Regions from separate parts of the Cobetia sp. BMC6 genome, predicted to be linked through region 1. Evidence: predicted binding sites of a transcription regulator. Region 1 holds the regulator's gene; the other holds the start of a gene.
What was found. The regulator sigma-54, encoded in region 1, starts transcription at its own class of promoters, with help from an activator protein. The targets are predictions, from matches to a motif close to TGGCACNNNNNTTGCTNT.
Positions count from the first base shown of each region.

Region 2: the regulator sigma-54 is predicted to act here: its motif matches at 2,510-2,527, upstream of speB (agmatinase).

Region 1 covers NZ_JAKUMF010000002.1:100,629-117,008, forward strand. The annotation lists gene MKZ40_RS04650 (AsmA-like C-terminal region-containing protein) at 1-3,407, shown strand, start outside; gene tldD (metalloprotease TldD) at 3,404-4,864, shown strand; gene yjgA (ribosome biogenesis factor YjgA) at 4,953-5,456, opposite strand; gene pmbA (metalloprotease PmbA) at 5,533-6,903, shown strand; gene mgtE (magnesium transporter) at 7,005-8,360, opposite strand; gene MKZ40_RS04675 (HPr family phosphocarrier protein) at 8,774-9,043, opposite strand; gene rapZ (RNase adapter RapZ) at 9,030-9,953, opposite strand; gene MKZ40_RS04685 (PTS sugar transporter subunit IIA) at 10,091-10,561, opposite strand; gene raiA (ribosome-associated translation inhibitor RaiA) at 10,571-10,879, opposite strand; gene MKZ40_RS04695 (RNA polymerase factor sigma-54) at 11,531-12,979, opposite strand; gene lptB (LPS export ABC transporter ATP-binding protein) at 13,213-13,953, opposite strand; gene lptA (lipopolysaccharide transport periplasmic protein LptA) at 13,957-14,535, opposite strand; gene lptC (LPS export ABC transporter periplasmic protein LptC) at 14,644-15,327, opposite strand; gene MKZ40_RS04715 (HAD hydrolase family protein) at 15,327-15,896, opposite strand; gene MKZ40_RS04720 (KpsF/GutQ family sugar-phosphate isomerase) at 16,025-16,380, opposite strand, start outside.
Region 2 covers NZ_JAKUMF010000003.1:97,633-114,012, reverse strand. The annotation lists gene MKZ40_RS07925 (hypothetical protein) at 1-511, shown strand, start outside; gene MKZ40_RS07920 (sigma 54-interacting transcriptional regulator) at 588-2,243, opposite strand; gene speB (agmatinase) at 2,655-3,605, shown strand; gene MKZ40_RS07910 (YjiH family protein) at 3,916-5,232, shown strand; gene MKZ40_RS07905 (5-guanidino-2-oxopentanoate decarboxylase) at 5,356-7,008, shown strand; gene MKZ40_RS07900 (aldehyde dehydrogenase family protein) at 7,103-8,554, shown strand; gene sulP (sulfate permease) at 8,668-10,464, opposite strand; gene MKZ40_RS07890 (FAD/NAD(P)-binding oxidoreductase) at 10,487-11,794, opposite strand; gene MKZ40_RS07885 (MBL fold metallo-hydrolase) at 11,949-12,839, opposite strand; gene MKZ40_RS07880 (sugar porter family MFS transporter) at 13,165-14,556, shown strand; gene MKZ40_RS07875 (substrate-binding domain-containing protein) at 14,969-15,970, shown strand; gene MKZ40_RS07870 (ABC transporter substrate-binding protein) at 16,056-16,380, shown strand, end outside.

The DNA.
Region 1 (16,380 bases):
AACGCGACAGCCTGATGCTGCGCGACGCCGATGGCAACGCGACGCTGTGGGCGCGCTGGCGTGACGCACGGCTGGAAGATGCTCGCCTGCGTCTCGATCTCAATCGTCTGACGCTGGATCACCATGGCGCCCAGCTGGCGCTCAAGGACATTCATGTACGTGGCCAGTGGTTGCGTGATCTGGCGGGCAGTGATCGCTGGCAGGCCTGGCTCAATCAGATCTCGGTCGGCGCCACGCCACTCGATGACGCCCCGGCGGCCGGCGCCCCGGTGGCAGGCAGTGACGGCCAGACGCTGCAAGCGTCGTCATCGCCAGAAGCCTCCACGGCGCTTGCCAGTCTGCCCGAGCGTATATCGCTGTCGGGGGATCTCGCCGATGGCAGCGTGTCGCTGGTCACCAGCAGTTTCGATCTGGAAAAGGTGGCGCGCTGGCGCAATGTGCTGGCGCTCGGCGAGCTTGGGGATGTGCTCGAGTCTCTCGATCCGCGTGGCACGGCCAACGGTCTCTCCCTGTCGCTGGCCGGGATCGGGCTCGATACCCCGCTGACCATGACGCTGGCGCTGGGCCTGACCGGAGCAGAGGTGGAACCCTGGCAGGGCGCCCCGGGACTCGGCCCCCTGGCGGCCTGGGTCACCGCGCAGAGTCTTGAGGAGGGCGGCATCGCGAGCCGGATCGCGTTTCGTGGCGACCCGGGCATGCGCTTCCACTTCCCCGAAGTCTTCGGCGACGGCTGGCAGCTCGAGGCCGCCGACGGAGTGGTCGAGGTCAAGGTCGATGACAGTGGCAGCAGCGTCACGGGGCATGACCTGCATATCCAGCGCGCCGGCGCCGATGTGACGGGCGGCTTCGGCCTGCAGATTCCCGCTCAGGATCATGACCGCTTCCAGCTGGATCTCGAGATGCGCGACGTGAATGCCCGCAGCATTCCGCTGGCCTCCTGGTTGCCGATGAAGGTGCTGGACCCGGCGTTGAGCGAGTGGTTGACGCGCGATGTCGCGGGGCAGGTCCCCGAGGGTAGCCTGCATCTCACCCAGGTGTGGGATGACGACAATGGCGAGGGTGGCTATGGTCCCGGCGATTCGCTGGACCTTGAGCTGGCCATCGAGGACGGGCGACTCGGTTACGCCGAGGGCTGGCCTGCGCTGGAGGGCGTGAAGGGCAACCTCGCGCTGCACGACAATGCACTGAGTGCCACGGTCGCGGCGGCGCACTCTCAGCCTGCCACGGCGCTGGGCGGTGCAGCACCTCTGTCGGTGCGTCAGGCCGATGTCGACATGCAGGACAATACCTTGAGTATCCAGGGGGATGTGACCGGCAGCGTCGAGGCGCTGTTCGATCTGCTCTCGCATGCGCCGCTCGAGGATACCGCTGCGTTGCTCGCCGAATGGCAGGGCAAGGGCTCGGTGGATGCGTCCATGGATATTCGCGTGCCCCTGGAGGACGCCGAGCAGGCGCGCATCACGGCGGCGGGCAAGGTCGGCGAGCGCCAGGCGGCGACGCTTGCCTTCCCGGGGCCGGGCATCGAGGTTGACGATATTCGCGGGCCGCTCGAGTTCGTGCATGACCCTTCCCGCCCCGAGGGGCGTCGTGAGCAGTTGACCGGCAACCTCTCCGGCAAGCTGTTCGGCGGTGCGGTCAAGGCGGCGCTCAACATCGGGCAGGCAGATTCACACAGCAAGGGCGCGATCACCTTCGATGGCAAGGCGCCATTGGCACCGGTGCTGGGCTGGCTGGGCGCGCCCGAGCACCTGATCGGCGATGCCGCCGAGAACACTCGGGTCGCCTTGCAGGACGGCGAGACGCCGCGTGCGCTGGGCGGCGAGTTCAACTACCAGGCGCGCCTGATGCTGCCCGATGACGGCGCCACTCTGGCGCTCTCGAGTGACCTCAAGGGAGTGGCCATCAATCTGCCGGCACCCTTTGGCAAGACGCGAGAGGAGGCAGCCCCAGTGGCGGTGGATATCGGTCTCGCGGAGGGTGGCGGTGATGTGCGACTCGACAATCGCACCCGGGCACGCTGGAAAGGCGGCAATACGCGTGATGATGGAAGCACGGTGCCGATGACGGGGCAGTTGTGGCTGGAGCGTTGGCCGAGCGACCCGCAGTGGCCCACCCAGACCGGCTGGGACATCGCCTGGCGCACACCGACCCTTGCCCCTGAGCTCTGGAAGCCGTGGGCGGGAGCGCTCTCCGGTGAAGGTAGCGCGAGTGGAGAGGGCAGCGCGAGTGGAGAGGGCAGCGACGCTGAGCAGAGCGATCCCCTGCGTGCCTTGTCACGCCTGCGCGTTGCCACTGATTGTCTGATGATCCAGTCCCGGTGTACGGGGCCGATGACGCTGGAGGCCGCGCCGCGCCAGAGCTCGCAGCAGCAAGGGCTGGGGCTGGCCGCGACGCTGGATGGTCAGCTCGCCAGTGGTGAGCTGGTGTGGCAGTCAGGTGCCGCGCGACCGCTGATTCTGGACCTGGACACTCTGAATCTCGACGCCCTGTGGCCCGCGGATGCCGAGCAGGAGACGCAGACCGCCAGTGTGCCAGGCAACTTTACCGAGGCTATCGATGTCGGCATCGAGCCGACGCCGTATCCCGCCGAGCTTGCCGACCTGCCCGCGGGCAGTCTGCGTCTGGCACACCTCATCTGGCGCGATCAGCAGCTGGGGCCGATCAGTGCCGACTGGACCGCCGACAGCCAGCAGCTGGTGGTGTTGCCGCTCTCCATCACGCTGGGCAGGATCACCGCAGTGGGCAACATCACCTGGGAAGATGCCGGCGCCAACAGTCTGACGCGCGCTCGCCTGTCCGCCGATGGCAGTGACCTGGGCGGGTTGCTCGAGCGTCTCTCCCAGCCCCGCGGCATCGAGGCGGACCGCGCCCGGGCCGAGGTCAAGCTGGCCTGGCCCGGTGCGCCGCAGGACTTTGCCCTGTCACGCTCCAATGGTCGCGTCGAGATCAAGCTGGATGACGGACGCTTCCTGAATCTGGGCTCGACCTCCGCCCGCCTGCTGGGCTTGGTCAATGTGGATAACCTGCTGCGCCGCCTGTCGCTGGACTTCTCTGACGTCACCGACAAGGGGACGGCCTTCGACAAGGTGCGCGGCGCAGCGACGCTCTTCGATGGGCGGCTGGAAAGCGATGGCTCCTTGCGTATCGAGGCGCCGTCCACCACCGTGACACTCAACGGGCAGGTCGATCTGCTTCGCGGTACCCTTGATCAACGCATGGCCATCACGGTACCGGTCAGCCAGAACCTTCCGCTGGCCGCCGTGCTGGCAGGCGCACCCGCCGTGGGCGGGGCGCTGTTCGTGGCCGACAAGATCTTCGGCCGCTTCATCGACAAGGTGACGCAAATTCACTATCGGGTATCAGGCCCCTGGGGCGACCCGAACATTACTCTGGAAAGTGCCGAATGACGCAAAATGCGAGTTCCGGTCGCGTGCTCGACGATGCCGCGGCCCTGTTGCTGACCCCGGGCGGGCTCAGCCTGGATGATCTGGATGCTGGCCTGGCACATGCCATGGGCCCGGGCACAGACTATGCCGATCTCTACTTCCAGCGTATCTGGCAGGAGAGCTGGGTGCTGGAAGACGGCGTCGTCAAGGACGCCAGCTACAACATCGATGGTGGTGTGGGCGTACGCTCACTGGCGGGGGAGAAGACCGGCTTCGCATACTCCAATCAGATCGATGCCGCCGCGCTTGCCGACACTGGCCGTACTGCGGCGGGTATCTCGCGCAGCGGCAGCAGCGGTACGGTCGCAAGCTCGATCATCACCCAGGCTCCGTCCTTCTATGCGGGCATCGACCCGTTGAATGGCCTGAGCGCCGAGGACAAGGTCGCGATGCTCAAGGAAGCGGACCGCATCGCGCGCAGCCTCGACCCCTCCATCAGTCAGGTGTCGGCCTCGCTGTCGGCGCTTTACGAAGTGGTGATGGTGCGTGCCAGCGATGGCACCCTCGCCGCGGACCTGCGTCCGCTGGTGCGTTTCAACATCAGCGTGATCGCGGTGCGCAATGGCCGTCGCGAGCGTGGCAGTGCCGGTGGCGGTGGCCGTTTCCCGGTGACTCGTCTGCGCGATGAAAATGTCGCCGAGCGTTACGCGCGTGAAGCCGTGCGTCAGGCGCTGGTCAATCTCGAGGCCATCGATGCACCGGCCGGTCAGATGCCGGTGGTGCTGGGCAATGGCTGGCCGGGCGTGCTGCTGCACGAGGCGGTCGGTCATGGTCTGGAGGGTGACTTCAACCGCAAGGGCAGCTCTGCCTTTTCGGGCCGCATGGGCGAACAGGTCGCGGCACGCGGCGTCACCGTGGTCGATGACGCGACCCTGGCCGATCGCCGTGGCTCGCTGTCCGTCGATGACGAAGGCACCCCGGGGCAGTACACGCCGCTGATCGAGGACGGCATCCTCACCGGCTACATGCAGGACAAGCTGAATGCTCGCCTGATGGGCATGGCGCCGACGGGCAACGCGCGTCGCGAGTCCTTCGCCCATCTGCCGATGCCGCGCATGACCAATACCTACATGCTGGGTGGCGATCGCGATCCGCAGGAGATCATCAAGAGCGTCAAGCGTGGCCTCTACGCGGTCAGCTTCGGCGGCGGTCAGGTGGATATCACCTCCGGGCGCTTCGTGTTCTCGGCCAGTGAGGCCTACCTGATCGAGGACGGCAAGGTGACCACGCCGGTCAAGGGTGCGACCCTGATCGGCAATGGCCCGGAAGCGATGGGGCGCGTCTCGATGATCGGCAACGATCTCGAGCTGGATACCGGGGTCGGCGTGTGTGGCAAGGACGGCCAGTCCGTGCCCGTCGGTGTCGGCCAGCCGACCCTGAAGCTCGACGAATTGACGGTGGGAGGCACCCAGTCGTGAGCCGATGAGGCTGAACGACAGGGAGCAGATATGACGACGCCGCCGTGGCAGGGCCGCAGCGGCGTCGATGAAGCGGGAAATGCCAGAATCAGAGATCGAGTTCGGCACGCAGCAGCTTGAAGAGCTTCTTGGCGCTGTTGGGCTGCTTGCCGGCATCACGTTCGGCACGTGAGTTGCGGATCAGCTGACGCAGTGCCTGGCGGTCCACCTCGGGGTAGTCCTCGACGAAGACCACGAAGGCTTCGTCATCCTCGATCAGGCGGTCACGCCAGCGCTCCAGGCGCTGGAAGGAGGCATCACGACGGATGCTCTGCTGTTCCATGCTCTGGAAGACGGCGTTGATAGCCTCGAGGTCTTCCTTGCGCATCAGCTTGCCGACGTACTGCATGTGACGACGCAGGCCCTCGTGACTGCGAATGCGGCCGCATTCATCGATGGCGGCCAGCATGTCATCGGAGAGCGGGAACTTGGCGCGCTGCCCGGCCGGCATGTCGATGATCTTCTTGCCCAGCGCTTGAAGTTCGATCATTTCACGCTTCATCTGGGATTTGCTGGGACGCTCGACGAGCTCCTCAGGTCTTTCTTTACGCATGCCAATTCCAACGAGTCGGGGAAATTTGCGGCAGTATAGCATTGCCAGCGCCCCGTCTCCTCAGAAGGAGAACAACATGAGCCAGGCCTTTGATGCCGTTGCTCAGCAACAACTGCTCGAGCGTCGCGTCAGCGAAGCTCTCGAGCTTGCCCGCAGCCTGGGTGCCGACGCCTGTGAGGTCGGTGCCAGCGTCGATCAGGGCGTCAGCATCTCGGTGCGTGACGGCGAAGTCGAGACGGTCGAACTGTCGCGTGACCAGGGCATCGGCGTGACCGTCTATCTCGGCAACCGCAAGGGCAGTGCGACATCTTCCGATGCCGGCAGCGATTCGATTCGTGCCGCGGTCGAGAAGGCGGTCTCCATCGCGCACTATACCGGCGAAGACAGCTTTGCCGGTCTGGCGCCGGCCGAGCTGATGGCCACCGACTTCCCTGATCTCAAGGCGCATCATCCCTGGGCGATCAGCGTCGATGAAGCGACCGACCTGGCACTGGCCTGTGAGCGTGCCGGGCTGGAAGTGGAAGGCATCGCGCAGTCCGAAGGCGCCAGCTTCTCCAGTGGCGAAGGCGTGCAGGTCTATGGCAACAGCCATGGGTTCCTGGCCAGCCAGTGCGGCAGTCGTCACTCGATGTCATGCATGCTGATCGCCAAGGATGCACAGGGCATGCAGCGTGACTATGACTACACCAGCGTGCGCAATCCGGCAGACCTGCGTTCCCCCGAGTCGGTGGGGCGTGAAGCCGCTCGCCGCACGCTTGCGCGTCTGAATGCGCGCAAGGTGGCGACGGGTCGCATGCCGGTGATGTTCGACCCGCAGATGTCGGCTGGATTGATCGGTCACTACCTGTCTGCCATCGCCGGCGGCTCGCTGTATCGTGAGTCCAGCTTCCTGTGCGATAGCCTCGGTCAGCCGCTGTTCCCCGACTGGTTCACGCTGGGCGAGAAGCCGCGGGAAGTCGGTGGCATGTCCAGCGCCGCCTTCGACAATGATGGCGTCGCGACGCGTGACAATGTCTACTTTGCCGACGGCAAGGTGCAGAGCTACATGCTGAGCGCCTACAGTGCCCGTCGCCTGAACATGCAGACCACCGGCAACGCCGGCGGCGCGCGCAACGTGCGCATCACCGCGCCGCTGACCTCGCTCGATGAGATGCTCAAGCAGATGGGTACCGGCGTGCTGGTGACCGAGTTGATGGGCCAGGGCGTCAACGGCGTCACGGGTGACTATTCACGCGGTGCCTCCGGTTTCTGGGTCGAGAACGGGGAGATCCAGCATGCGGTCGAGGAATTCACCATTGCCGGCAATCTGCGCGACATGGCGGCCAATCTGCTGGCGGTAGGCGATGATGTCGATACGCGTGGCAGCATCCACAGCGGTAGCTGGCTGATCGATGGCATGACCGTCGCGGGCATGTCCGAAGGCGAAGACGGTGAGCTGGAAGGCTGATCACTGACGCTTCTGTCTCGTGTGACAGGCGAAAAACAACACGGCCGCTCCCGAGGGGGCGGCCGTGTTGTTTCTGGTGTAGTCACTAACCGCGTCGGGCGTTACAGATAGAGCCAGGTCGCCAGCCCCAGGAAGGCCATGAAGCCGATCACGTCGGTCACGGTGGTCAATATCACGCTGCCGGAAAGAGCAGGGTCGATATTGAGCTTCTTGAGCAGTACCGGCAACAGTGTGCCCGTCACGGCGGCGATCAACAGGTTGATCATGATCGCGGCGCCGATGATCGCCCCCAGCTGGACATCCCCGAACCATACGATGGCGATGCCTGCCACCACCACGGCCCATAACAGGCCGTTGAGTCCCGCGACGATGACTTCGCGCTTGAGTAGCCAGCTGACATTGCCACTCTTGACGTGCCCCAGCGCGATACCACGGATCAGGACGGTGAGTGCCTGAGAGCCCGCGATGCCGCCCATGCTGGCGACAATGGGCATCAGCACGGCCAGCGCGGTGATCTTCTCGATAGTGCCTTCGAACATGCCGATCACGGCGGAGGCCATGAAGGCGGTCAGCAGGTTGATACCGAGCCAGACGGCGCGGCGCCACGAGGTCCGTATCACGGGAGAGAAGGTGTCTTCGTCCTCATCCATCCCCGCCATCGACATCACCTGGTGCTCGGCGTCGCCACGGATGACGTCGACCACGTCATCGATGGTGATGCGACCCAGCAGGTTGCCATCGCCGCCGACCACGGGCGCCGAGATCAGGTCGTGCTTCTCGAACAGCGAAGCGACTTCGTTCTCCGGCATCAGGGCCGGGATCACCACGCTGTCGGTGTCCATCACTTCGCGCACCGTGACGCCGGGGTCCGAGACCAGCAGGCGGTTGATGGGCAGCGCACCGATGAATTCATCGCGTCGTGAGACGACCAGCAGGGTATCGGTGGAGTCGGGCAGGCGCTCGTGGCGGCGAATGTAGCGCAGCACCACGTCCAGGGTGATGTCCGGACGAATGGTGATGGTGTCCGTGTTCATCAGGCCGCCGGCGGTATCCTCCGGGAAGGACAGTACCGTTTCGACGCGCAGGCGCTCCTGCGCCTCCATGGAGTCGAGGACTTCGAGAATCACCGTATTCGGCAGGCGCTGCAGGATGTCGGCGACATCATCCGGCTCCAGGTTCTCGGTGGCGGCGAGAACGTCGACGGCGTCCATATCCTTGAGGAAGTCGGTCTGGATGTCTTCGCCAAGGTATTGGAGGACATCGCCCTGCAGCTCGGCATCGACCAGCTCCCAGAGCAGATTACGCTCCTTGGGGGGCGAGGATTCCAGCAGGTGGGCCACGTCCACCGGCGCGAGGCCGCGATTGAGCATGCGTCTTGCCTGTTCCAGCTCGCCGCTTTCCAGCGCCTGTGACAGGCGATCAAGTCTTGGCTTGAGTTTACGAGACGTCTTGCTCATCTGTCGGCTTCCCCTGTCGACATGAAGGACAGTGCTGATTCTACCATTGGCGTAGGGGGGCGCGTCGACAAAAGAAAACAGTGTTTCTTATCAAAAGAACAATCCACGTTCCGTCACTGGCGCAAAAGCAGCGTTGCATGGCTGCCAAGGCAAGGATAGGTGCAGGGCCAAGGATAAGGGTAGGCGTGAGGGCAGGTGCAAGAACAGGCGCGAGACGCCCTGCGTAAACAGTGATGGAGCTGCCCAGGGGAGCTGCGCGAGGGGCTGACCGAAAAGGGAGCGGGCCGAAAGGAAGGCTGTGCGCAAAGGGCGAAAGGGGCAGGGAGGCAAGCGCCAGAAGAACGTGTCGCAATGCACATCCCTGATGTACAGCGCTAATGCATGGCGCAAATGTACAGCGCTGTCAGTGGCGGTTATTCGTCTTCCTCGAAACGCGCCTCGAACAGCGCCTCGATGGCCAGCATCGCCTCATCGGCCTGTTCGCCCTCGACATCGATCAACAGCGTGGTGCCGCAGGGTGCGGCAAGCATCAGCAATGCCATGACATTGGCTGCATTGGCGCGTCGCTCGCCATGGCTGACCATCACCGTTGCGCAATAGGGCGCACAGCAATTGACCAGCTTGGTGGCTGCGCGGGCGTGCAGCCCGCGGCGGTTGGTCAGCGTCAGCTCACGAGAGGGCATCGCGATGCTCCTGCTGATCACTTGTCTCACCTGGGTTGCTCAGCGCGGTATGAATGCCCAGCTCGCGGTGACGCAGGCGCACCTCAGGCAGGCGCTCGGCAAAGTAGCTCGCCAGCTGCTCGCACAGGTAGACGCTGCGATGCTGGCCGCCGGTACAGCCCACGGACACCGTCAGGTAGCTGCGGTTGCTGTCCTGATAGGCGGGCAGCCAGCGTTCCAGCCAGCCGGCGATATCGTCATGCATCGCCTGGACGGTGGGGTAGCGCTGCAGGAATTCGGCCACGCTGTCATCGCGACCGGTATCGCCGCGCAGATTGATGTCCCAGTACGGGTTGGGCAGGCAGCGGGCATCGAACACCATGTCGGCGTCGGTCGGCACGCCATGCTTGAAGCCGAAGGATTCAAAGGTCAGCGTCAGGTGGCGAGAGCTGTGCTGGGCGACCTGCTCGGTGATCCGCGAGCGCAGGTCGTGCACGCTCAGGTTGGTCGAGTCGATGACCAGATCGGCCTTCTGGCGAATCGGGGCGAGCGTCTTCTGCTCGATCTCGATGGCCTCGGCCAGGGTGTGGTCGTTGTCGCGCGTCAGAGGGTGACGACGCCGGGTCGCCGAGTAGCGTTCCAGCAGCACTCGCGAATCGGTGGTCAGGTAGACGACCTGCACGTCCATGCCACTCTGGCGGACGTTGTCGAGCAATTCGGGGAAGCGGGTCAAGGCTTCCGGCAGGTTGCGGGCATCGATGGAGACCGCGATACGTCGGCGTGCCGGGCTGTCCTGTTCGAGCTGATCGACCAGTGGCGCCAGCAGCATGCCGGGCAGATTGTCGATGGCATAGTAGCCAATGTCTTCCAGCGCCTGGAGAGCGATGGATTTCCCGGAGCCGGAGCGGCCGCTGATGATCACGATCTTCATGAAGTGCTCTCCAAGGGCGAGGTCAACGTCGAAAGAATGCAGGGGTGGGGCAGAAGGTTGCCCGCTATCAGTGCGCTGTACGTCGGCCGATGGGAGGCCAGCAAGACGAAAGCCCGGACGATGTCCGGGCCTGTGATTCAGCGCGCCGGTAATTCGGCGATGGCTTGGGTCAATGCCTCAAAGAGTGCACGCTGGCTGTCTGCCTGGCGCAGGGCCGAGCGATTGGTCGGGGAATTGAGCAATTCCGCGACCTGCCCGAGCAGCGTCAGATGGGTCTCGTCCGCTTCCTCAGGCACCAGCAGCACGAATAGCAGATCGATGGGTTCTCCGTCGATGGCATCGAAGTCGATGGGTTCACCGAGCTTCAGAAACGCAGCGATTGGTGTCTTGCAATGCGGGCTGCGTGCATGGGGCACGGCCACACCGTGGCCGATGCCGGTCGACCCCAGTCTCTCGCGCCCGATCAGGCGCGAGAAGACTTCCTGGCTATCCAGGCTGGGAATGTTCTGTGCGATGAAGGTGCTGAAGAATTCAAGCACCCGCTTCTTGCTCCCCCCGGGGACACCGTAAAGGGTGCGCTCGGGGGGAAGGATCTGATCAAGTGTCATGGCTGAAGGTCAACGGGTCCCGGTGCCCTGAGCACGAGCCTGGGACTTTTCCTTGTGTTTGACCAGCTGGCGATCCAGCTTGTCGGCGAGCGCGTCGATGGCAGCGTACATGTTGGGGTCTTCTGCCAGGGCGTGGAGGTCAGCGCCTGCTGCGTGCAAGGTGCAGGCAGCCTGCTGGCGCTCCTTCTCGATCGACAGTGTCACCTGAACATTGGTGATGTTGTCGTAATGCCGTTCGAGGCGAGCGAGCTTCTCGTTGACGTAATCGCGGAGAGGATCGGTAAGTTCCACATGATGCCCGGTGATATTCACTTGCATGGACACGCTCCTTTATCCAGCGGGTTGCCATTCAATTGTAACCCTTTTTGACTACGAGCAAACCCTGATCGGACGCTCTGCAACAGGCTTGACGACCACCGTCTGGCGATGTTTTCGCGCCCTTGCCAGCGGCGTCAGATGTCGTGAGCGTCTGTACCGACAATGCCCAAGCTTTGCGCAAAGATCAACGCTGCGCTGCATCGTGGCTCAGTGCTTGTCTTCAACTCAGTGAGGGGTAACGGAATGGACTTCAAGGTCACGCTTGAAGGGTGGTGCATGAAAGGCGCGCAAGAAGACGGGTTTTCGTCGCCAATCCCTGCATGTACGCCGCCTTTCAGGCGCTTGGGTTGCGTGGAGCAAGCAGCGTGCCGGAAGGATCACCGAGTGACATCCCGGTGCAATACGGCTAAAAGTGACTTTAAAAACATGCGATTGACGGTAAATGATGCAGCCGGAATGATGGATTTTTGCCATCATCCTGCGCGCCATGATGGGCCATTGACGAGCGGTTGACGGAATGACAGGGCGCGCGACAGGCGCGCCGGTGTCAGTAATGTCAGAGGCTGGTGAGAGAGAAAACCAGCGTTTGAGGTTGGCGGCAACGGCCATGATAGGAGGGAGACCAGGCGCATGGCAGCCGCAGATGACACATCAGGCCAGACGCTTGCGCTCGCTGGAGGATGGGATGCCCATCGCTTCGCGATACTTGGCCACGGTACGGCGTGCGACCTCGATGCCATCGCTGGCGAGCAGGTCGACCAGGCGTGAGTCGGAGAGAGGCTTGCGAGCCGGCTCTTCCGCAATCAGCTTGCGGATGCGGGCACGAATGGCGGTGCTTGAGTGGGCGTCGCCACTGCCGCTGCCACCGACCTGGCTCGAGAAGAAGAACTTGAGCTCGAAGACGCCGCGCGGGGTGTGGATGTATTTCTGGGTCGTGACCCGCGAGATGGTCGATTCGTGCATCTCGACCACTTCGGCGATGTTGGCCAGAATCAGTGGCTTCATGCCTTCCTCGCCTTGCTCGAGGAAGTCGATCTGGCGCGCCATGATCTCGCGGCCGACCTTGAGCAGGGTGTCATTGCGTGATGACAGGCTCTTCATCAGCCAGCGCGCTTCCTGCAGGTTGTCCTTGAGGAAGGTGTTGTCGGCGGACTTGTCGGCACGCTTGATCAGTGCGGCGTATTCCGGCTGGATGCGCAGCTTGGGCAGCGCTTCCGGGTTGAGCTCGACCTGCCAGCCGTGGCGGGTATGACGCACCAGTAGATCAGGGATCACGTAATCGCTGGCGGGCTCGCCCCAGGCGGATGCCGGACGCGGATCGAGCGCGCGCACCAGGCGGATGACGTGATCCAGCTCGTCATCGTCAAGGCTCAGTCGGCGCTTGAGCAGCTTGCGATCATCGTTGCCCAGTGCCTCGAGGAATTGACGTACCAGGCGACGCGCCTGCGCCAGCAGCGGCAGATCATCCGGCAGCAGCGCCAGTTGCAGCAGCAGGCACTCGCGCAGGTCGCGGGCGAAGACGCCGGTCGGGTCGAACTGCTGCAGACGCAGCAGTACCTGCTCGAGCTCGGAGGCCTTGAGGCCGGGCAGGCCCTGGCCGCGCAGACCATCGACCAGCTCATCGAGTGACAGGCTCAGGTAACCGGCACCGTCGACGGCATCGATCAGGCTCTCCGCCATCTGGCGTTCACGGCCATCGAGGTCGGTCATCGCCAGCTGCCAGCGCAGGTGGTCCTGCAGGCTCTCGACGCTGGTATTGCGATCGAAGTCCGGCCCTTCTTCGCTCCCGCTGCCACTGCCGGAGCTGGTCAGGCTACCGGCGTGGTCCTGGTAGAGGTCCGACCAGTCACTGTCGAGGGGGTATTCCTCGGGAATCTCGCTCGAGGAGTCGGCAGTGGAAATCTCGCTCGTATCCTGTGTCTCTATGACATCCAGCGACTCGTAGTCCTCGTCGAGCTCCAACATGGGGTTGGACTCGAGGGCTTGCTGAATCTCCTGACGCAGGTCGAGCGTCGACAGCTGCAGCAGCTGGATCGCTTGCTGAAGCTGCGGCGTCATGGTCAGCGAGGTGCCGAGGCGGAGTTGCAGGGTGGGTTTCATGGAGTCAGTCAATTCACGGCAAAGGAACGTGCTTACTACGCTATACCGTGACTCGGGCCACTGACAAGTGGTTGCAGTGAATATTCAAGCAACTTGCATGCCATGTTTACACCAAGGTGGTATGGACGTCATGCATGCGCCTGATGTCAGACATGAAAAAGCCGCTACGCGATAAAATCACGCAGCGGCTTATGAAGCTTTCGCCGTGGGAGGGCTCAGCGCATCCGCTGGCCCTAGAGCGTGAACTCGTGGCCCAGGTAGACGTCGCGTACCTGCTGGTTGGCCAGGATGGAGTCCGCGTCACCGTGAGCGATGATCTGACCATCGCCGACGATATAGGCGGTGTCACAGATATCGAGTGTCTCGCGCACGTTGTGGTCGGTGATCAGCACGCCGATGCCACGGTCACGCAGTTGACGCACGATGCTCTTGATCTCGCCCACCGAGATGGGGTCGACGCCGGCGAAGGGCTCATCGAGCAGTACGAAGTCCGGCTCGGTGGCCAGTGCACGGGCAATCTCGACCCGACGACGCTCCCCGCCGGACAGGCTCATGCCGGCACTGGCACGAATATGCGTGATGCTGAATTCCTCGAGCAACTCTTCAAGACGTGCCTTGCGGCCATTGCGATCCAGATCCTTGCGGGTTTCCAGAATCGCCATGATGTTGTCGGCCACCGACAGCTTGCGGAAGATCGACGCCTCCTGCGGCAGATAACCGATGCCGGCGCGTGCGCGTTGATGCATGGCGGCAGCGGAAAGGTCCTTGTCGTCGATGGAGACGTTGCCGGCATCGGCGCGCACCAGCCCGACGATCATGTAGAACGAGGTCGTCTTGCCGGCGCCGTTGGGGCCCAGCAGGCCGACGATGTCACCCTGGCGGATCTCAAGCGAGATGTCCTTGACCACCTTGCGGCCCTTGTAGGCCTTGGCCAGATGGCGAGCGCTCAGCGTACGCGGGGTAGCAGCAGTCATGACTCAGTTTTCCTTGCTGGCATTGGCGCCGCGCGGCGTCAAAGTCATGTGTACGCGACCGCCTTCGGTCTGCTGTGCCGTCTTGCTGTTGTTGGCGTTCACCTGGCGCTTGTCGAGGAAATACTCCACGTAGCCGCCTTCGAAGGTGTCATCGCCTTTCTCGAGACGCGCATTGCCGACCAGCTCCACGCGGCGCTCCAGCGCATGATAGCGGATGGTGTCGGCCCAGCCCTTGACCAGCTTCTCGTCGGGTGCGGGTTGCTGTTCCAGGTAGGCACGCTTGCCGGTGGCCTTGACCAGCGAGATCTCGCCGCTGCCGGCGCGGCTGATATCGACGCGGCTGGCATCGAGCTTCATGCTGCCCTGGCGCATCTCCACCTGGCCGGTGTAGGTGGCTGTGCCGGCCTTGTCATCGAGAGACAGGGCGTCCGCGGCGATGTTGATCGGCTGGCTGGCATCGCTGTCCAGCGCCATGGAGGCCGGGGCGAAGGTGGACATGCCCAGTGCCAGGCAGAGCGCCATGACACCGCTGTTGAGGGTCTGGCGACAGGCCGTCAAGGGCTTGCGAGTCGGGGAGGTCATGGTGGCTCCTTGGCATGACGGGGTCGCCGCCCGAGCAATGATGCCATCGAGCGGCAGGGAAGAAGGTGTTGCGGCGCGGGTCATGGCGCGACGGCCAGCCCGGCAGGTTCATTCACCGCTGGCAGGCGCTGCCTCGAAGGTGCTGTTGATGCGCCCGTCATCGGTAGTGGTGCTGTCGGTGCCCGAGTCGATGCGCTCGGCTTCCTTGCTGGCCTCGCTCTGGCCCGTGCCGGGTTGCAGGACGCTGCGCACGCGGCCCTGCAGCACGGCGGAATCCCGGGAGAGGTCGGCGCTGAAGCTGTCGCTTTCGACATGCTGGCCATTCTGGGTGATCACGACCGGCACGTCACTCCAGGCGCGATTCTGATCACGGCTGTAGTGCAGAACATCGGTATCGAGGGTCCAGCGGTCATCGGGCTGGCGCAGTCTGGCATTGCCCTCGAGAGTGAAGGTGTCGCCGCCGGCGCTCAACACGCCACTGTCCCCCGTGGCATACCAGCGGCGGTCTTCACTGTCGTTGGTGCGAATCTTCGGGGTCTGCGCCCGGGTCACGTCATCGCCTGGCGTATGCTCGATATGCGGCGAGCTCATGGACTGGATCGCCACGCCGCGCGCATCGAAGCGTGTCATGTCTGCCCCGTCGAGATAGTAATCCGGCTCACTGCTGTCGACCTCGACATTGACGGTCGATTCCAGGCTGTTGCGCTGCTCGATCAGCGCCAGCACGCCACCGACGAGCAGCAACAGCAGCATCAGCCAGAGACGCGGAGAAGGGCGGGGCAGACGTAACATCAGGGGCGCGACTCCTGCAGGTAGGTATCCAGCACCGAGGCCCAGTGGCCCTGTGCCTTGAGCAGCAGATCACAGAGCTCGCGTACGGCGCCATCGCCGCCCTGGCGTGAGGTGACCCAGTTGGCCTCGCTCATCACGTAGGCCATGGCGTTGGGCACGCTGACGCCGAGACCGACACGACGAATGGCCTCGCGGTCCGGCAGGTCATCGCCACAATAGGCGACCTCTTCCAGCTCGATCCCGTGCTCGCGGCACAGGTCGGTCAGCGCGACCAGCTTGTCTTCACGGCCCTGGATGACATCCTGAATGCCCAATTCCTTGGCGCGACGCTCGACCATCGGTGAGCTGCGGCCGGTGATCAGCGCGACGCGAACGCCACTGCGCAGCACCAGCTTGAGGCCATGGCCATCCTGGACGTGGAAGGACTTGGTCTCGACACCGTTGGCATCGTAGTGCAGGCGGTTGTCGGTGAGCACGCCATCGACATCCAGCGCCAGCAGGCGCACGCGGCGTGCGCGGTCGATGATGTCCTGCGGATATTCTTCGCTCAGGGAATTCGTGTCGCTCATGGTCTTTCTCCTCGCACTCCGTGCATGCTTGACGCTGTCCTGTGAACGGCGCTGATGGGCGTTGAGCGGTAGCGTCTACTGTCGGGACGATCTGCCGTCGAACAGAGACAGCGAACGCCCGCGGGAGTTCAGATCACGCCGCTGGCCAGCAGGCCGTGCATATGGATGGCTCCGATGGGGTGCTCATCCTCGTCACAGACTACCAGAACGCTGATGCGGTTTTCTTCCATGATACGCACCGCTTCGGCAGCCAGCATGCTGGCACGCACGGTCTTGCCGCCGCGGGTCATGACATCATCGACCTTCAGCGCGCGCAGATCGCCGTGCTGGTCGAGTGTGCGGCGCAGGTCACCATCGGTATAGACGCCGACCAGGTGGTCGTCACCATCGATCACGCAGGTGAAGCCCATGCCTTGACGTGTGATCTCGAGCAGCGCATCGCGCAGCGGGCTGCCGAGTGCCACGCGCGGCAGGGCGTCGCCAT
Region 2 (16,380 bases), on a different contig from region 1:
TCCCAAGTCACTGGGCATCAGCCTTGCGCTGCACCTGCCCGCCTCGTGGTCTGCCGCCGAGGGACGCCTGCCGCATATCGTGCAGAAATGGCAGAGTCAGGCGGGTACCGGCACCGACATGATCATCCTCGAAATCTATGACCTGCATGGCGAGACTGTCAGCGACGCGCAGCTCAAGGTGATGGCCGCCACGGACCAACTGGCGCAATGGGCGCCCATCAACAGCCAGATGCTCGACTCCGGCCTGACCCGAGTGGATCACCGTCAGGTCTACTGGTTCGATATCGCCATGACACAGCGACACCAGGGCATGCCCATCACCTCGCAGACCCGCGAATACGGCCTCTTCCTCGACGACAAGCTGATCCGCCTGCACTGCACCAGCTACCACCCCACCGCCGACGGCACCACCTACGCCAAAGCCAAGACAGACCTCGCCGTCGACGAGGGCTTCAGCGAGATCAAGCCGTTATGTGAGGGAGTGATGGGGAGTCTGGTGGTGATGCAATGAATATAGTGTACCTTAGCTGTCGGGCCCGGATGATTGACTAATCGATTGGTCATCACATAGATCCGACACATGGTAATTATTTTAACAACATATGCTTCAACTTCCTCACCACCGTCGGCTGACTAATCCCTGCCCTCTTGGCTATCGCATAGGTGCTGGGCAGCTCGGCAGCCATCTCGCGTAGCCATTGTGCTTCGATGCGTGCCAGGCCTTCCTTGAGGGTTTCGTTGGGGCCGAGCTTGGGGGTTGGCATGGCTACTGCCCCCTCAGCGGCAGGCGCTGAGAGGGAATTGGGACTATGAGAGTTATCGGCAGTGGTAAAACTTTCAGTAACGCCTATTCCATTGGATTTTTCATTACTGAAGCCAAATGAACTGCCTAGTCCATTAGCGTTATTCGTGGAACAGGTGTTGAGCAGTGTTTTCACTGAATCGCTGTCAATGACATCACTGGGGGCGCTGAGCCAGGCGCGTTCCAGCCAGTTTTCCAGTTCGCGGATATTGCCGAGCCAGTCCTGGCGCATGAGGATGGGCCATAACGAGGCGTCGAGGAGTTTGCGGCGACCATGACGTTGATTAAGGCGAGAGAGGTGTTGCTCGATCAGGGCGGGAATGTCTTCGCGGCGTTCGCGTAGCGGTGGCAGGCTGACGGGGAGCACATTGATGCGGTAGTAGAGGTCGAGGCGGAACTGTCCCTGCTCCACGCGGGCGGCGAGGTCTTGATTGGTGGCGACGACCAGCCGAAAGTCGGCGCGGCGGGTGGTGGTGTCGCCCAGGCGGGTGATCATTCCGTCCTGAATCACCTTGAGCAGCTTGGTCTGGGTGGCCAGCGGCAGCTCACCGATTTCATCGAGGAACAGGGTGCCGCCTTCGGCCTGCTCCATCAGGCCCGCCTTGCCACGGTTACCCGCGCCGGTGAAGGCACCGGCCTGATAACCGAACATCTCGGACTCGAACAGGCTTTCGGGAATGGCGCCGCAGTTCACCTCGATGAAGGGGCCGTCGGCGCGTTGGCTCCAGCGATGCAGTTGATGGGCGAAGGCCGTCTTGCCGACCCCGGATTCGCCCAGCATCAATACCGTGGCGTTGGTGGGCGCGACCCGCTTGAGCAGCAGCGCTATCTCCCGCATCACGGGGCTTCTGACCTGCAGCTCGCCCAATTCCAGCGCGGCGTCTTCGCATTCCGCCTGCTCGCGCGCGGCCTGCTCGCACAGAGCACGCCCCTGCTGCGCGTCATGGGTGGTCTGCTCAGCAACTGAGCGCGCACTTCCCACCGTCCCCCAGTCACGCTCGCCCGCACTCCCCCCGCCCAGCTCACTGCCCCGCGAGTTGCGGCGCAGGTGATCCGTGAAACGCTGCTGGAGCACAGCATATTCCTGCTGCAACAGCTGGATATCGGTGAGGTCCATCGAGCGGCTGACCACGCACTCAAGCTTGCCCGCGACGAATACCGGATGCGCCTGCGCCACCACTCGCCGCCCGGTGGCGGTGAGCTGCATCATCTGCAGCGCGCGCCCCGTACGCAGCACCTCCAGACTGATCGATGGCTTGAGCACGCCACTGGCTTCCAGGTCATGCACGTTGGCGGCACACAGCTCCTCGCGGGTCATGCCATAGACCGCCGCGGCGCCGGGGCTGACATCCAGCACCTGGCCATCGGCATTGACCACGAAGTAGTGATCGTGAGCGGTGTCGATGATGGTCTTGAGAATCTGACGGTCGAGCTCTGACATGGCGGGTACCTCATGGTCGAGCCTGTGAATCGGGCGGGGCTTTCTGTGCTTCTTTTCGCAGGTCTTTCTCGCAGCTCTTTCTAACAGCTCTTTCCAGCAGGTCTTTCTCGCACTGCGCTGAAGACAGTCTCGATGATGCCTGAATGTGATCCACAAATGAATCAGTGATCCATTTTTGAATCATCAATGCCGCACTGGTGATCCACAAATGAATCACCCAGCAACCTCCGCCAAATAAAACTCAATAAAATCAATTGACTAAAAATTGGCATGGTTACTGCAATGCTGGAGTATGCGCCAAGGAGGATCGCCGGCTTTCATCACACCGTCCGGTCGGGCGATCAGGCGATCGAACACAATACCCCGCTCGCCGTCAGCGTATCGCGAGCAACTCAAGACCTGGAGAGACAGATGAGCGAGTTCAATCAGCCGCTGGGCGGCAACGACATGCCACGTTTCGGCGGCCCGGCCACCATGATGCGCCTGCCGGCTCAGGAAACCGCGGAAGGCCTGGATGCCGCCTTCATCGGCATTCCGCTGGACATCGGTACCTCCAACCGTCCGGGCGCGCGTCTCGGCCCGCGTCAGATCCGTGATGAATCGCGCATGCTGCGCCCCTACAACATGGCCACCCGCGCCGCGCCCTTCGACAGCCTGCAGGTGGCGGACATCGGCGATGTGCCGATCAACACCTTCCACCTGCCCAAGAGCATGGACATCATCGAGCAGTTCTACGATGAAGTGCTCAGTCACGACTGCGTGCCGCTGACACTGGGCGGCGATCACACCGTCACCCTGCCGGTGCTGCGCGCCATCGCCAAGAAGCATGGCCCGGTCGGCCTGATCCACATCGATGCCCACGCCGACGTCAACGACCACATGTTCGGCGAGCCCATCGCCCACGGCACGCCGATTCGTCGCGCCCAGGAAGAAGGCCTGTTCGACAGCCAGCGCGTGGTGCAGATCGGCCTGCGTGGCACCGGCTACTCCGCCGATGACTTCGACTGGTGCCGTCAGCAGGGCTTCCGTGTCGAGACCGCCGAGATGTGCTGGTTCAAGTCACTCGCGCCGTTGATGGCCGAAGTGCGCGACATGATGGGCGATCGCCCGGTGTACATCACCTTCGACATCGACGGACTGGACCCCTCCGTCGCCCCCGGTACCGGCACCGTGGAAGCCGGCGGCCTGACCATGCCCCAGGGCATGGAAATCGTACGCGGCGCGCGTGGCCTCAACATCGTCGGCGGTGACCTGATGGAAGTCTCCCCGCCCTACGACACCAGCGGCAACACCGCGCTGATGGGCGCGACCCTGCTCTACGAAATGCTCTGTGTACTGCCGGGCGTGCAACAGCGCGACTGATCCACGAACGACCCACGAATGACCTGCTGTCCTGCTGCACCCGCGCCGGGGGCCCGTCCCGCCCTCGGCGCACACAGAATCACCCGACACGATACGGCATGATGCATCACACGATGCACGGCTAGAGCCTGACCATTACAACAAGATCTAGGTGACCCGAATGACAACCAGCATCGACCCGACGGCGGATCACACGCCGTCCCGCTCCAGCCCAAGCGCCGATTCACCTTCAGACAAGGTGCACAAGGGTGAGAAGGCTCAGAAAGAGCTCATCGCCACCCGTCCCGTTCCGCTCACGACTCACGGAGTCATGAAATTTCTGCTGCCGTCATTGCTCGGCGTCAGCTTCTTCCTGGTGCCCTTCAGCACGGGTGACACCATCAACATCGGCATGGGCCTGATGGCCGATTGGCTCAAGGCGACGCTGGGCGGCGCACTACCCGCCATCGCCGTCGCGGTGCTGTGCCTTTCCGTACTGCTGACCGGCTTCGTCAAGCTCGCCAAACCGGTCTGGGCACGTCAGGGCGCTGCACACGAGCTGTTCGATGTCTCGCCGGTATGGTTTGGCATGCGTGCCCTCGGCGCAATCTTCGCGCTGATGACCTACTCCCAGTGGGGCCCCACTCAAGTGACGGCGGCCTTCACCGGCGGCGTGATGCTCAATGATCTCGCGCCGGTACTGCTGACCTTCTTCTTCTTCGCGGCCATTCTGCTGCCGCTGCTGGTCGACTTCGGCTTCATGGAATTCATCGGCAGCCTGGTACGCCGTCCGTTCCGTGCCATCTTCAATCTGCCCGGGCGCAGCGCCATCGATGCCACCGCCTCATGGATGGGCTCCGGCACCGTCGGTGTGCTGATCACCACCCAGCAGTACGAGCAGGGCTTCTACAGCAAGCGTGAAGCGGCGGTGATCGCCACCAACTTCTCGGTGGTCTCGATCGCCTTCGCATTGCTGGTCACCAGCTTCATGAACATCAACCACCTGTTCGTGCCCTTCTACCTGACCGTGGTCATCGCGGGCCTGATCGCCGCCGTCATCGTGCCGCGTCTGCCGCCGCTGTCACGCAAGCGCGATGACTACCACGAGCCGGTCGGCTGCCAGATCAGTGAAGAGAACCAGAGCGGCTGTGGCGTGCTGCGCTACTCACTCGGCATGGCCGTCGCGCGCGCCGAGCATGCGCCGGGCCCGCTCAAGCTGGTGAAATCGGCCTGCTTCAATGTGGCGGACATCTTCCTCGGTCTGCTGCCGGTGGTGATCGCCATCGGTACCGTGGCGCTGATGCTGGCCGAGTTCACGCCGGTGTTCACCTGGCTGTCCTACCCGATGATTCCGCTGCTGGAACTGCTGCAGATTCCCCACGCAGCAGAGGCAGCCCCTGCCACGCTGGTCGGATTTGCCGACATGTTCCTGCCGGCGGTACTGGCCAAGGACATCGACAGCGAACTGACCCGCTTCGTGATCGCCTGCCTGTCGCTAACCCAGTTGATCTACATGTCCGAGATCGGTGCCCTGCTGCTCAAGTCGAAGATTCCGCTCAAGCTGTGGGAACTGGTGGCCATCTTCGTGCTGCGTACACTGATCACCCTGCCGATCATCGCTGGTATCGCCCATCTGTTCGTGTTCTGAGCCATCGATTGAACTGCTAGTTGAGCGACGACTCGCACTCGACTGACACCGCTTCGCGACCGACTCCTTTTCCTCATGACTTCAGGGAGCGCCACGGCGCTCCCGTCTGCCGGATAGACTGCCATGACCTGTGCTGAACTCCTGATCCGATTGCTGCGTGACACCTACGGCGTCGACACCGTCTTCGGTATTCCCGGCGTACATACCGTCGAGCTCTACCGTGGCCTGGAACCGGATGCCGATCCCGCCGCGAGCAGCATTCGCCACGTCACCCCGCGCCATGAACAAGGCGCTGGCTTCATGGCCGATGGCTATGCCCGCAGTACCGGCAAGCCCGGGGTGTGCTTCATCATCACCGGCCCGGGGATGACCAACATCACCACCGCGATGGGGCAGGCGCTGGCCGACTCCACTCCGATGCTGGTGATCTCCAGCGTCAATCGCACCGACACCCTCGGCCGTGGCCAGGGGCGTCTGCATGAGCTGCCCAGCCAGCATCAGCTGGTGTCGGGCGTGGCGCGCTTCAGCCACACGCTGCTCGACACGTCCGCACTGCCGGAAGTGCTGGCCCGCGCCTTCGCGCTGTTCGAGGGCGCCCGCCCGGGACCGGTGCATATCGAGATTCCCATCGATCTGTTCAATGCCGAGGTGGCACTGCCTGCCGGTCGCACCACCCATGACGTCACGCGCCCGCGCATCGGCCGTCTGGCGCCGGACCCGGCCCTGCTCGAGGAAGCCGTGAGCCTGCTGCAGGGCGCCGAGCGCCCGCTGGTGCTGCTGGGCGGTGGCTGTGTCGCCGCACCTGCAGCGGCCCGCCAGTTGGTGGTGGCACTCGATGCCCCCACCGTCACCACCATCAATGCCAAGGGCCTGCTGGGCAGCGCTCACCCACTGGATCTCGGAGCCAATGCCGCGCTGCCTGCGGTACGCAAACTGGCGTGCGACGCCGATGTGGTGCTGGCGATCGGCACCGAACTTGGCGAGACCGACTACGACGTGGTGTTCGATGATGGCTTCGTCATCGGTGGCCAGCTGATCCGCATCGATATCGACCCCGAACAACTGGCGCGCAACCAGCAGGCGACACTCGCCATCGTCGCCGACGCCGGCTTGGCGCTGGAGACCCTCGCCGACCGGCTGACCGGCCTCGAGAGCAACCCGAAAGGCAAGACACGCGGCGCGCAGATTACCGCCGCCACGCTTGACGCCCTCGCGATACCGACTGACCCGGCCTTCGCGCCCTACGTGCCGCTGTTCAATACCCTGCAGCAAGCGCTGCCGGAGGCGATCTGGGTCGGCGATTCCTGTGCGACGGTCTACGCTGCCAATCACCTGCTCAGCCAGCCGGCGCCGCGCCGCTACTTCAATGCCTCCACTGGCTACGGCACGCTCGGCTACGGCCTGCCTGCCGCGATGGGCGCCACCCTGGGCCGCCCGGACCTGCCGGTGATCGCGCTGGTCGGCGATGGCGGCATCATGTTCACGCTGTCCGAACTCGCCTGCGCGGTGGAAGAACAGCTGCCGGTGGTGATCGTGCTGTGGCACAACCAGGGCTATGAAGAGATTCGCCGCTTCATGGACAACGCCGGCGTCACGCGCCTGGGAGTCGACATCAAGGCCCCCGACTTTCAACTGCTCGCCCAGGGCTTCGGCTGCGCCGCCGTGGCGATCGACTCCCCCAGTGAGCTGGCGACCGCGATCAGCGAGCGCAACGCAAGCGCCCCGCTGCTGGTGGAAATCGATGCGGCAGCGTGGCAGCGCTCAATCGCACAGTGAGTCTGGCTCGCCGCTTATCGCCACAACACTGAACAATGCCCGCCTGTGCCCTCGAGGTGGCAGGCGACAGCAAAATCACATGTCAGGAATGTCCATGCACAAGCTCGATCATCAGTTCATCAACAACGAGTGGGTCAAGTCCCACGGCGAGCGTCGTCTGGCGGTCACCAACCCCTTCGAGGAGACCGTCATCGCCGAGGTGACGGCGGGTGATGCGCGTGATGTACAGGCCGCCGTCGCGGCCGCCGCCGAGGCCTTCGAGGGTTGGCAGGCACTGAGTGGCGCCGAGCGTGCGGTCTATCTGGAGGCCTTCGCCGAGGGGCTGACGTCACGCCGGGAAGCGCTGGTGGAGATGTCGTGTCGCAACAACGGCAAGATTCGCGCCGAGGCAGAGATCGATCTCGATGACGCCATCGGCTGCTACCGCTATTACGCCGCCCAGGCACGCGCGCTGGATGCGCGTCAGGGCGCGGAGGTCGCGCATGATGTCGAAGGCTACGCCGCGCACACCTATCACGAGCCGGCAGGCGTGGTGGGATTGATCACGCCCTGGAACTTCCCGCTGGTCACCAGCGCCTGGAAGGTCGCGCCGGCGCTCGCCGCGGGCTGCACCCTGGTGATCAAGCCGTCTGAAGTGACGCCACTGCCGGAGCAGGTGATGGCCGAGATCGCGCTGGAAGCCGGTCTGCCGGCGGGTGTGTTCAACCTGCTGCACGGCGATGGCGAGGGTATCGGCGCGCCGCTGACCCGTCATCCGCGCATCGACAAGATCTCCTTCACCGGCAGCAATGTGGTCGGCGAGAAGGTCATGCAGGCCGCGGCCTGCGGCACGCGCGGCGTCTCCCTGGAGCTTGGCGGCAAGTCGCCGATCATCGTGCTCGACGATGCTGACGTCGAGGAAGCCGCCGACTGGGTGATGGCCGGCATCTACTTCAATGCCGGTCAGATCTGCTCTGCCACCTCGCGCCTGCTGGTGCACGAGGCCATCGCCGATGAGCTGCACGCCGCGCTGGCCAGCCGTATCGATGCACTGGTGCTGGGTGACCCGCTGGACGCCGCGACCCAGATGGGCCCGATGACCAGCGCCCGCCAGCGCGACACCGTGCTGAGCTATCTGAACGTGGCGCGCGAGGAAGGCCTGACGGTGCTGCGCGATGGCACCCATCGCAGCCTGCCAGGCAAGGGCTACTTCGTGGCGCCGACCCTTTACACCGATGTGCCGGTGACAAGCCGTCTGTGGCGCGAGGAGATCTTCGGGCCGGTGCTGTGCTCGCGCCGCGTGGCCGATGAAGCCGAGGCGATCCGCCTCGCCAATGACTGTGATTTCGGGCTGGTGGCCACGGTGGTCAGCGGCGATGCCAGGCGCGCCCAGCAGCTCGGCCGTCGCCTGCGCGCCGGGGTGGTGTGGTACAACAGCGAGCAGCTGCCGCTGGTGCAAGCCAGCTGGGGTGGCTTCAAGCGCAGCGGCATCGGCCGTGAGCTGGGGCCGTGGGGCCTGGCGGGCTATCTGGAGGTCAAGCACATCATCGGCCCAGTACTTGATTGAACGTATTGACTGAGCATCTTGTGTGACCAGATGACAAAACACCCCGCCTCGGCAATCACCGAGGCGGGGCGTTTTCGTTCACAAATCTTTCTTGAAACCAGCTACTTCTCCTATCAGCCGACTGCAGCCGTCTGGCTGATGCCATCCCGCGCACAGGACTGGCCGCAATGGCTGCCGTGAATGCTCAGCGCCTGCCAGGCATCGAAGGTACTGAGGTAGATGTCGCCACCGAGATTGGCCGGCAGCTCCGAGCACTTGAGGCGGTCCATCACCGGGCCCTTCACTTCACTCAGATGCAATTTCACGCCAGCGGCGCTCAGGCGCTCATTGATGACTTCCAGGCTTTCCAGCGCCGAGGCGTCGATCAGGTTGACCGCCTGACAGGCCAGCACCAGATGCTTGAGCGAGGGGCGTTCGGCCATCAGCGCCAGCACCGTGTCTTCCAGATAGCGCGCGTTGGCGAAATACAGGCTCTCGTCGATGCGCAGAATCGCCAGTTCGGGATCGGTCTCCACTTCATGGCGCTCGACATTGCGAAAGTGCTCGCTGCCCGGCACGCGCCCGACCAGTGCACTGTGCGGCTGGCTGGTGCGCTTGAGGTAGAGCCCCAGCGACACGGCGATGCCGACGATGATGCCGCTCTCCACCCCATGCGCGAGAGTGATGATCAGCGTGATCATCAGCGCCGCACCGTCACCCTTCGAGTAGCGGAAGGTGCGCTTGATCGCCGCGATATCGATCAGGCTGGTGGTGGCGACGATGATGATCGCCGCCAGCGTCGCGCGCGGCAGCCACGCCAGCCAGTCGGTCAGCCACAGGCTGGCGAGCAGGATGCCGATGGCGGTGAAGGCCCCAGCCAAGGGCGTGGCGGCGCCGGCATCGAAGTTGACCACCGAGCGCGACAGCCCGCCCGAGATCGGCATGCCACCGCTGACGCCTGCGCCCATGTTGGAGACGCCTAGCGCGATCAGCTCCTTGTCGGGGTCGATGCGCTGACGGCGCCGTGCGGCGAGGGTCTGGGCCAGCGCCAGCGATTCGACGAAGCCGACCACGCTGATCAAGAGTGCCGAGATCAGCAGACCCGACCAGTCATGGCTGACAAGGCTCGGCAGGCTGAGGTCGGGCAACCCACCGGGCACGGCACCGACCAGCGCCATGCCGCTTTTACCCTGAACGAGTGGATCACTCAGCCCCCAGGCCAGCAGGCTGGAGACGATGACGGCGATGATCGGCGTGGTCTTGCACAGCATGCCCGCCGCGCTCTCACTCATCCGCAAGGCCATCAGGCCGTGCTTGAGATGACGACGTGCCAGGATCAGCCACGCCAGGCAGCCCAGCCCGATGGCGAGTGTCGGCCAGTGCAGCTCATGCGCGCCTGCCGACAGCGACTCGCCCATCGCGATCAGATTGCCACCGCTCAGGCTCAGGCCAGTGATCGGCCCGAGCTGACTGGCGATGATCAGGATGCCCGAGGCGGTCATGAAGCCCGAGATCACCGGGTGGCTGATGAAATTCACCAGCACTCCCAGGCGCAACAGCCCCATGGCGATCAGCATCGCGCCGGAGAGAAAGGCCAGCAGCAGCGCGGCGGCCAGCATCTCGGGCGTGGAGAGCGCCGCGCCATCGGCGCCGCTCATGCCCGCGATTGCCGAGGCCGTCATCAGCGAGATGATCGCCACCGGCCCCACCGCCAGGGTGCTGCTGGTGCCGAACAGCGCATACAGCACCAGCGGGAACATGCTGGCGTAGAGGCCGACCTGTGCCGGCAGCCCTGCCAGCAGTGCATAGGCCAGCGCCTGCGGCACCAGCATGACGCTGACGATCACCGCCGCCAGCAGATCACGCCCGAGACTGTGACGGTCATAGTGGGCAAGCCAACCCGCCAGCGGCAGCCAGCGGGCAAGCGACATCCCCCTTGCCTCTCGAACCGGCTCAGACATCGCGTGACGCCGGACGCGCCAGCCATTCGTGGCCCTTGAGCAGCAGGTTCCAGTAGATGAACGGCAGCCCCCGTGCCTTGAGCTGCCAGGCCAGGCGAGTCGGACGCGTGCCGTCATTGACCCACTTGGGGAAGGTCGGCTGCAGTTCACCGCCGTAGCCGAATTCCGCCAGCACGATGCGGCCGTTCTCCACCGTCAGCGGGCAGGAGCCATAGCCCCGATAGCCCGCCGTGAGCGCGCCACCGGTCAGCGTGGCCAGCAGGTTCTCGACCACCACGGGGGACTGCTTGCGCACCGCCGCGGCGGTCTTGGCATTCGAGGTGCCGCTGACATCGCCCAGCCCGAAGATGTCGGGATGGCTCATGTGCTGCAGGGTCTCGGGTTCGAGATCCAGCCAGCCGGCGGCGTTGGCCAGCCCGGATTGTGCGATCAACGCCGGTGCCTTCTGCGGCGGCACCACATGCAGCATGTCGAAGGCCTGCTCGACGATCTGCGGCTCGCCGCCCTCCTCGGCTGCCGGCACCTCGAAGCGTGCCGTCTGCGTCTCGCCATCCACCGCGACCAGGCGCTGATGGAACCTGGCGTCGATGCCATAGCCCGCGACCGCCTCTTCCAGCGCTGGCACGTAGGCCGGCACGCCGAACATCACGCCGCCGGCGTTGTGGAAGCTGACCTCGAGCTGCGACAGCACGTTCTCGCGCTGCCAGTGATCGCAGGCCAGATACATCGCCTTCTGCGGCGCACCGGCGCACTTGATGGGCATCGGCGGCTGGGTGAACAGCGCCTTGCCGCCCTTGAGGGTCTGCACCAGCTGCCAGGTATAGGGCGCGAGATCATAGCGATAGTTGGAGGTGACGCCATTCATTCCCAGCGTCTCCTCAAGCCCGTCGATGGCGCCCCAGTCCAGCTCCAGCCCGATGGCGATCACCAGACGCTCGTAGCGCAGACGATGACCATTGCCGAGCGTGACTTCATGCGCCTCGGCATCGATGCCGGTGGCCGTATCGCGATACCAGTGCACGCCCTTGGGCATCACCGAGTGCATCGGCTTGCGCGTGAATTCCGGCGTGAAGATGCCGCCACCGACCATCGTCCAGCCCGGCTGATAGCTGTGCTGCTCGGCGGGTTCGACGATGGCGATGTCCATGCCCGGCTGGCGCTTGAGCAGACTGGCCGCCACCGCGATACCGCCGGCCCCGCCACCGATGATCACCACCTTGTGGGCGTTGGGTGCCAGGCGGTGATTGGCGGCGCGGGTCGCTTCCGCGGCCGAATCAGCCCCCTGATTGTCACAAGGCATCGTTGCAGAATCCGAAACTGGCGGGGTCTCTGGCGTGCTCTGGCTCATCGATAAGGCTCCCATCGCGGAAAATCGTCCATTTGAGTCACAAAATTACGTAAGCAAGCTACATAGGCAAAGCGCTTGGACATGCTCCCTGCCGGCATGGCAGCCATCACAGCTGATCAAACGGCAGGTTGAGCGGAATCTTGAGATAGGCGCGACCGTTGTCTTCCGCCGGCGGCATCTGGCCAGCACGCATGTTCACCTGCACCGCCGGCAGCATCAGACGCGGCATGCCAAGCCCGGCATCACGCTTGGTACGCATGTCGACGAAGGCCTGCTCATCGATGCCGTCATGCACATGGATATTGTGCTCACGCTGCTCACCCACCGACGTCTGGCAGCAGAAGCCTTCACGCCCTTCGGCCGAATAATCATGGCACAGGAAGATGCGCGTGCTGTCCGCTAGCGAGAGCACCTTGTGAATCGAGCGATACAGCGTACGCGCATCGCCGCCGGGGAAATCGCAGCGCGCGGTGCCGTAATCGGGCATGAACAGAGTATCGCCGACGAAGACGGCGTCGCCGATCACGTAGCTGACGCAGGCCGGCGTATGGCCCGGCGTATGCAGCACGCGGCATTCAAGCCCCCCGATCGCCAGGCTGTCGCCCTCTTCCAGCAGGCGATCGAACTGGCGGCCATCACGCGCGAAGCCCGCCTCGGCGGCGAAGATATCGGCAAAGATGTCCTGCACTTCGCGTATGCGCGCCCCGATCGCCAGCTGGCAATCCAGCTTGCCTTTCAGATAGGCGGCCGCTGACAGATGGTCGGCGTGAACGTGGGTCTCGAGAATCCACGCCACCTCGAGGGACTCCGCTTCGATATGCGCAAGCAAGGCATCCGCTGAGCGGGTGCTGGTGTGGCCTGCGGGATAATCGAAGTCGAGCACGGGATCGATGATCGCGCACTGGCGGGACTGCGGGTCGCGCACCAGGTACGTGAAGGTGTTGCTGTCTTCGTCGAAGAAGCTCTCGACCTGGGGGCGCTGTGTTGAGGTTGCCATCTTTCGACCTCCTGCTTTGCTCAAGAATTGATGTCTCAAGCCTACGCCTGAAGCGGCAACAACGCAAAAAAGAATAACGTTAAAACCATAAAGAATAACAATAAGGCGTTTTCAATAACCTATTGTTCTAGCTATTAAATTTCCGAATAGGCAATGAGCGACATCTCTCAACGAAATGCCTTTCACCATAAGGTATAGCTGATAGGAAGAATCGCACACGCTATGCTGACATTGCGCGGTGACACGATTCATCCATACAATCTTGTACGATTAAGTTTCACAAGTTGCTGTCACTTACCCTAGCCCTCATTGGACGAGCTACACCATGTCACGAATACTTCAATGGTCGATCACGGTTGCCCTCGCCGGCTTCCTGTTCGGTTTCGATACCGCCGTCATCTCGGGGGCGGATACCTCACTGCAGAGCCAGTGGGGTCTCAGCGATCTCAACCACGGCCTCATCATCATGTCGATGGCCCTGTGGGGCACGGTGATCGGCGCCATCTTCGGCAACTGGCCGACCGATCACTTCGGACGCCGCGCCACGCTGATCGGCATCGGTATCCTCTATCTGGTCTCGGCGCTGGGGTCGGCGCTGGCCACTGACCCTTATGTGTTCTCGTTCTTCCGTCTGCTGGGCGGGCTGGGCGTGGGGGCCTCATCCGTCGCGGCGCCTATCTACATCTCGGAAATCGCACCGCGCAAGCGGCGTGGTGCGCTGGTCGGGCTCTATCAGTTCAATATCGTCTTCGGGATTCTGATCGCCTTCGTCTCCAACTACTTCATCGGCTTCATCGACGGTGAGAACTGGCGCTGGATGCTGGGCGTGGAAGCCGTACCGGCCGCGCTCTATCTGTTGATGATCTGCAAGGTGCCGCGCAGCCCGCGCTGGTTGATCCTCAAGCGCAACGATGAGGCGGCCGCCGCCGAGATCATCGCGCTGATCAACCCCAAGGCCGACATCGCCGAGGAAATCGCCATCATCCGCGGCACCGAGAGCGAGGAGAGTGCCAAGCAGCACACCCGTCTGTTCGCCTGGCGCTATCGTCTGCCGGTGCTGTTCGCCTTCCTGATCGCGGCCTTCAATCAACTCTCCGGCATCAACTTCATCATCTATTACGCGCCGCGCATTCTGGCCGAGGCGCAGCTGGAAGCGAGTGCTGCCCTGCTCTCGACGGCGGGCATCGGGGTAATCAACCTCGTCTTCACCCTGCTGGGCATGGCGCTGATCGACAAACTGGGGCGCCGCACCCTGATCAAGATCGGCTCTGCCGGCTATCTGGTGTCGCTGTGCCTGATCGCCTGGGCCTTCCATCTCGAGGACTTCTCCGCCATGGGCGGCTATGGTGTGCCGGTGCTGCTGGGCGTGTTCATCGCGGCGCATGCCATGAGCCAGGGCACGGTGATCTGGGTGTTCATCTCCGAGATCTTCCCCAACAAGGTACGCGCCATGGGCCAGTCCTTCGGCAGCTCCGTGCACTGGATCTTCGCGGCGCTGATCGCGCTGCTGATGCCGACCATCCTCAGCCACTTCAGCGGCGGGCCGGTGTTTGCCTTCTTCGCCGTCATGATGCTGCTGCAACTGATATTCGTGCTGTTCTTCATGCCCGAGACCAAGGGTGTCTCGCTTGAGGACCTGCAGGGCCGTCTGATCCGCCCTTCGCGCAAGGAGAAGGAGCAGGAACAGGCCGCGGCACTCGCGCCACAGGGCAACTGAGGTTCTTGACGATTGGGCTTTGAAGCCTGACTCGAATAACGCTCTCCAGACGCCGACACCCCGCCCTGTGCGGGGTGTCGGCGTTTGTGGCTCTGGCAGCCATGCCTGTCAGGAGCCCCAGCCGAGCGTCGCCTCACGACATGAAAGCGGCTCCGCTACCAGCCTGTCCGCATGGCTTTCTCCCTCCTCCTGCGCTGACGCGCGCCAGATCGCTACGTGCAAATAGCGTGGTATCGTCGCCGGCTCAATCGCCAGCCAGAGCGGCGATTTTCAGCGCCAGATGTCGGGATTATTACGGATATATTCTTTGGTCTCGTCATTCTTGCCAAGCTAATCAAAACAGTGAAAAGATCGCTTCCGAAACGTTTCGGGTAACGGTTTCCACTCACAGTTACCGCAAAGGAAAAGTGCCATGCCGCCGAACATCACACTCAAGCACCTCGCCAGCCAGCTGGGCCTGTCGGTCACGACGGTCTCGCGGGCACTGGGCGGATTCGAGGATGTCAGCGCCACGACCCGTGAGCGGGTACAGGCCTACGCCAGTGAAGTGGGCTACAAGCCCAATCAGAGTGCACGCCGCCTCAAGACAGGCCGCACCTCCTCGGTGGGCTACATCATGAACGGCGCCCAGGGCGACTTTCGTGATCAGTTCAACACCCGCCTGCTGGTCGCGCTGGGCCAGGCGCTGCACGACGCCGCACCGGAACATGACCTCATCGTCACCACGGTGCCCGAGGACCGCGACGAGCTGGACACCTACAAGCGCTTCATCGACGGCGGCAAGGTCGATTCCTTCGTGGTGGCCCGTACCCGCATTCAGGACCCGCGCGTCGACTTCCTGCTCGACAGCGGCATCCCCTTCGTCACTCACGGTCGTACCGGCCGCGCCAGCGAGCACGACTGGGTCGACATCAATGCCGCCGACGGCTTCATGCGCGCCACCCGTCATCTGATTGGCCTGGGCCATCGCAACATCCTGTTCCTCAACTTCTTCAGCGACCTCTACACCGCCGTCGAACGTGAGACCGGCTATCTGCAGGCGATGCACGACGCCGGCCTCGCGCCCAGCTCGCGCCATTGCCCGCACGGCTATGCCAGCGCCTATCAGGTCGCCCATGAAGCGCTGTCCGGGGCCAACGCCCCCACCGCCTTCGTGTGTGCCAGCGACATCTTCGCCTACGGCGTGATGGAAGCGGTCAGCGCCTGCGGCCATACACCCGGCGAGGACATCGCCATCATCGGCGCCGATAACCTGCCGCCGCAGATGTACCGCCAGCCCAGCCTCAGCACCCTGGACGTCTCGTTCGAGACCGTCAGTCAGGCGATGATCGAACTGGTGCTGGCACCGCAGGAAGGCGCGCCACGCCATCGCTGCTTCGATTACGACCTGCTGCTGCGCGATACCACTGCCTGAGCACACATGCCTGATCTGAAAATGCCATCGCCAGAACGTGGTCAGCGTGACGCCAGAAAAACAACACCCGACCGGGGAGACCTCCATGCGCAAGATGCCAACCGCCCTCGCTTTGCTGGCGCTGCTGGGCAGTACGTCCGCCTTCGCTGACATCACCTTCTTCAGCACCCAGGCCAGACCGCTGGAAGAGGCCCAGCAGATGCGCGAGATCGCGCTGGCACCCTACGCCGAGGCCATCAATTACATGCCGCAGGAGACGGGCACCTTCCTGTCGCGTCTCGAGGCGGAGAAGTCCAGCCCCGACGGCGCGCTGGATCTGCTCGGCGGGCTGCACGGCGAACTGGGGTCGCTGACGCCCAGCATTCTGGCGCCGCTGGATGACCTGCAAGGCTCACTTGCGGACACGGGCA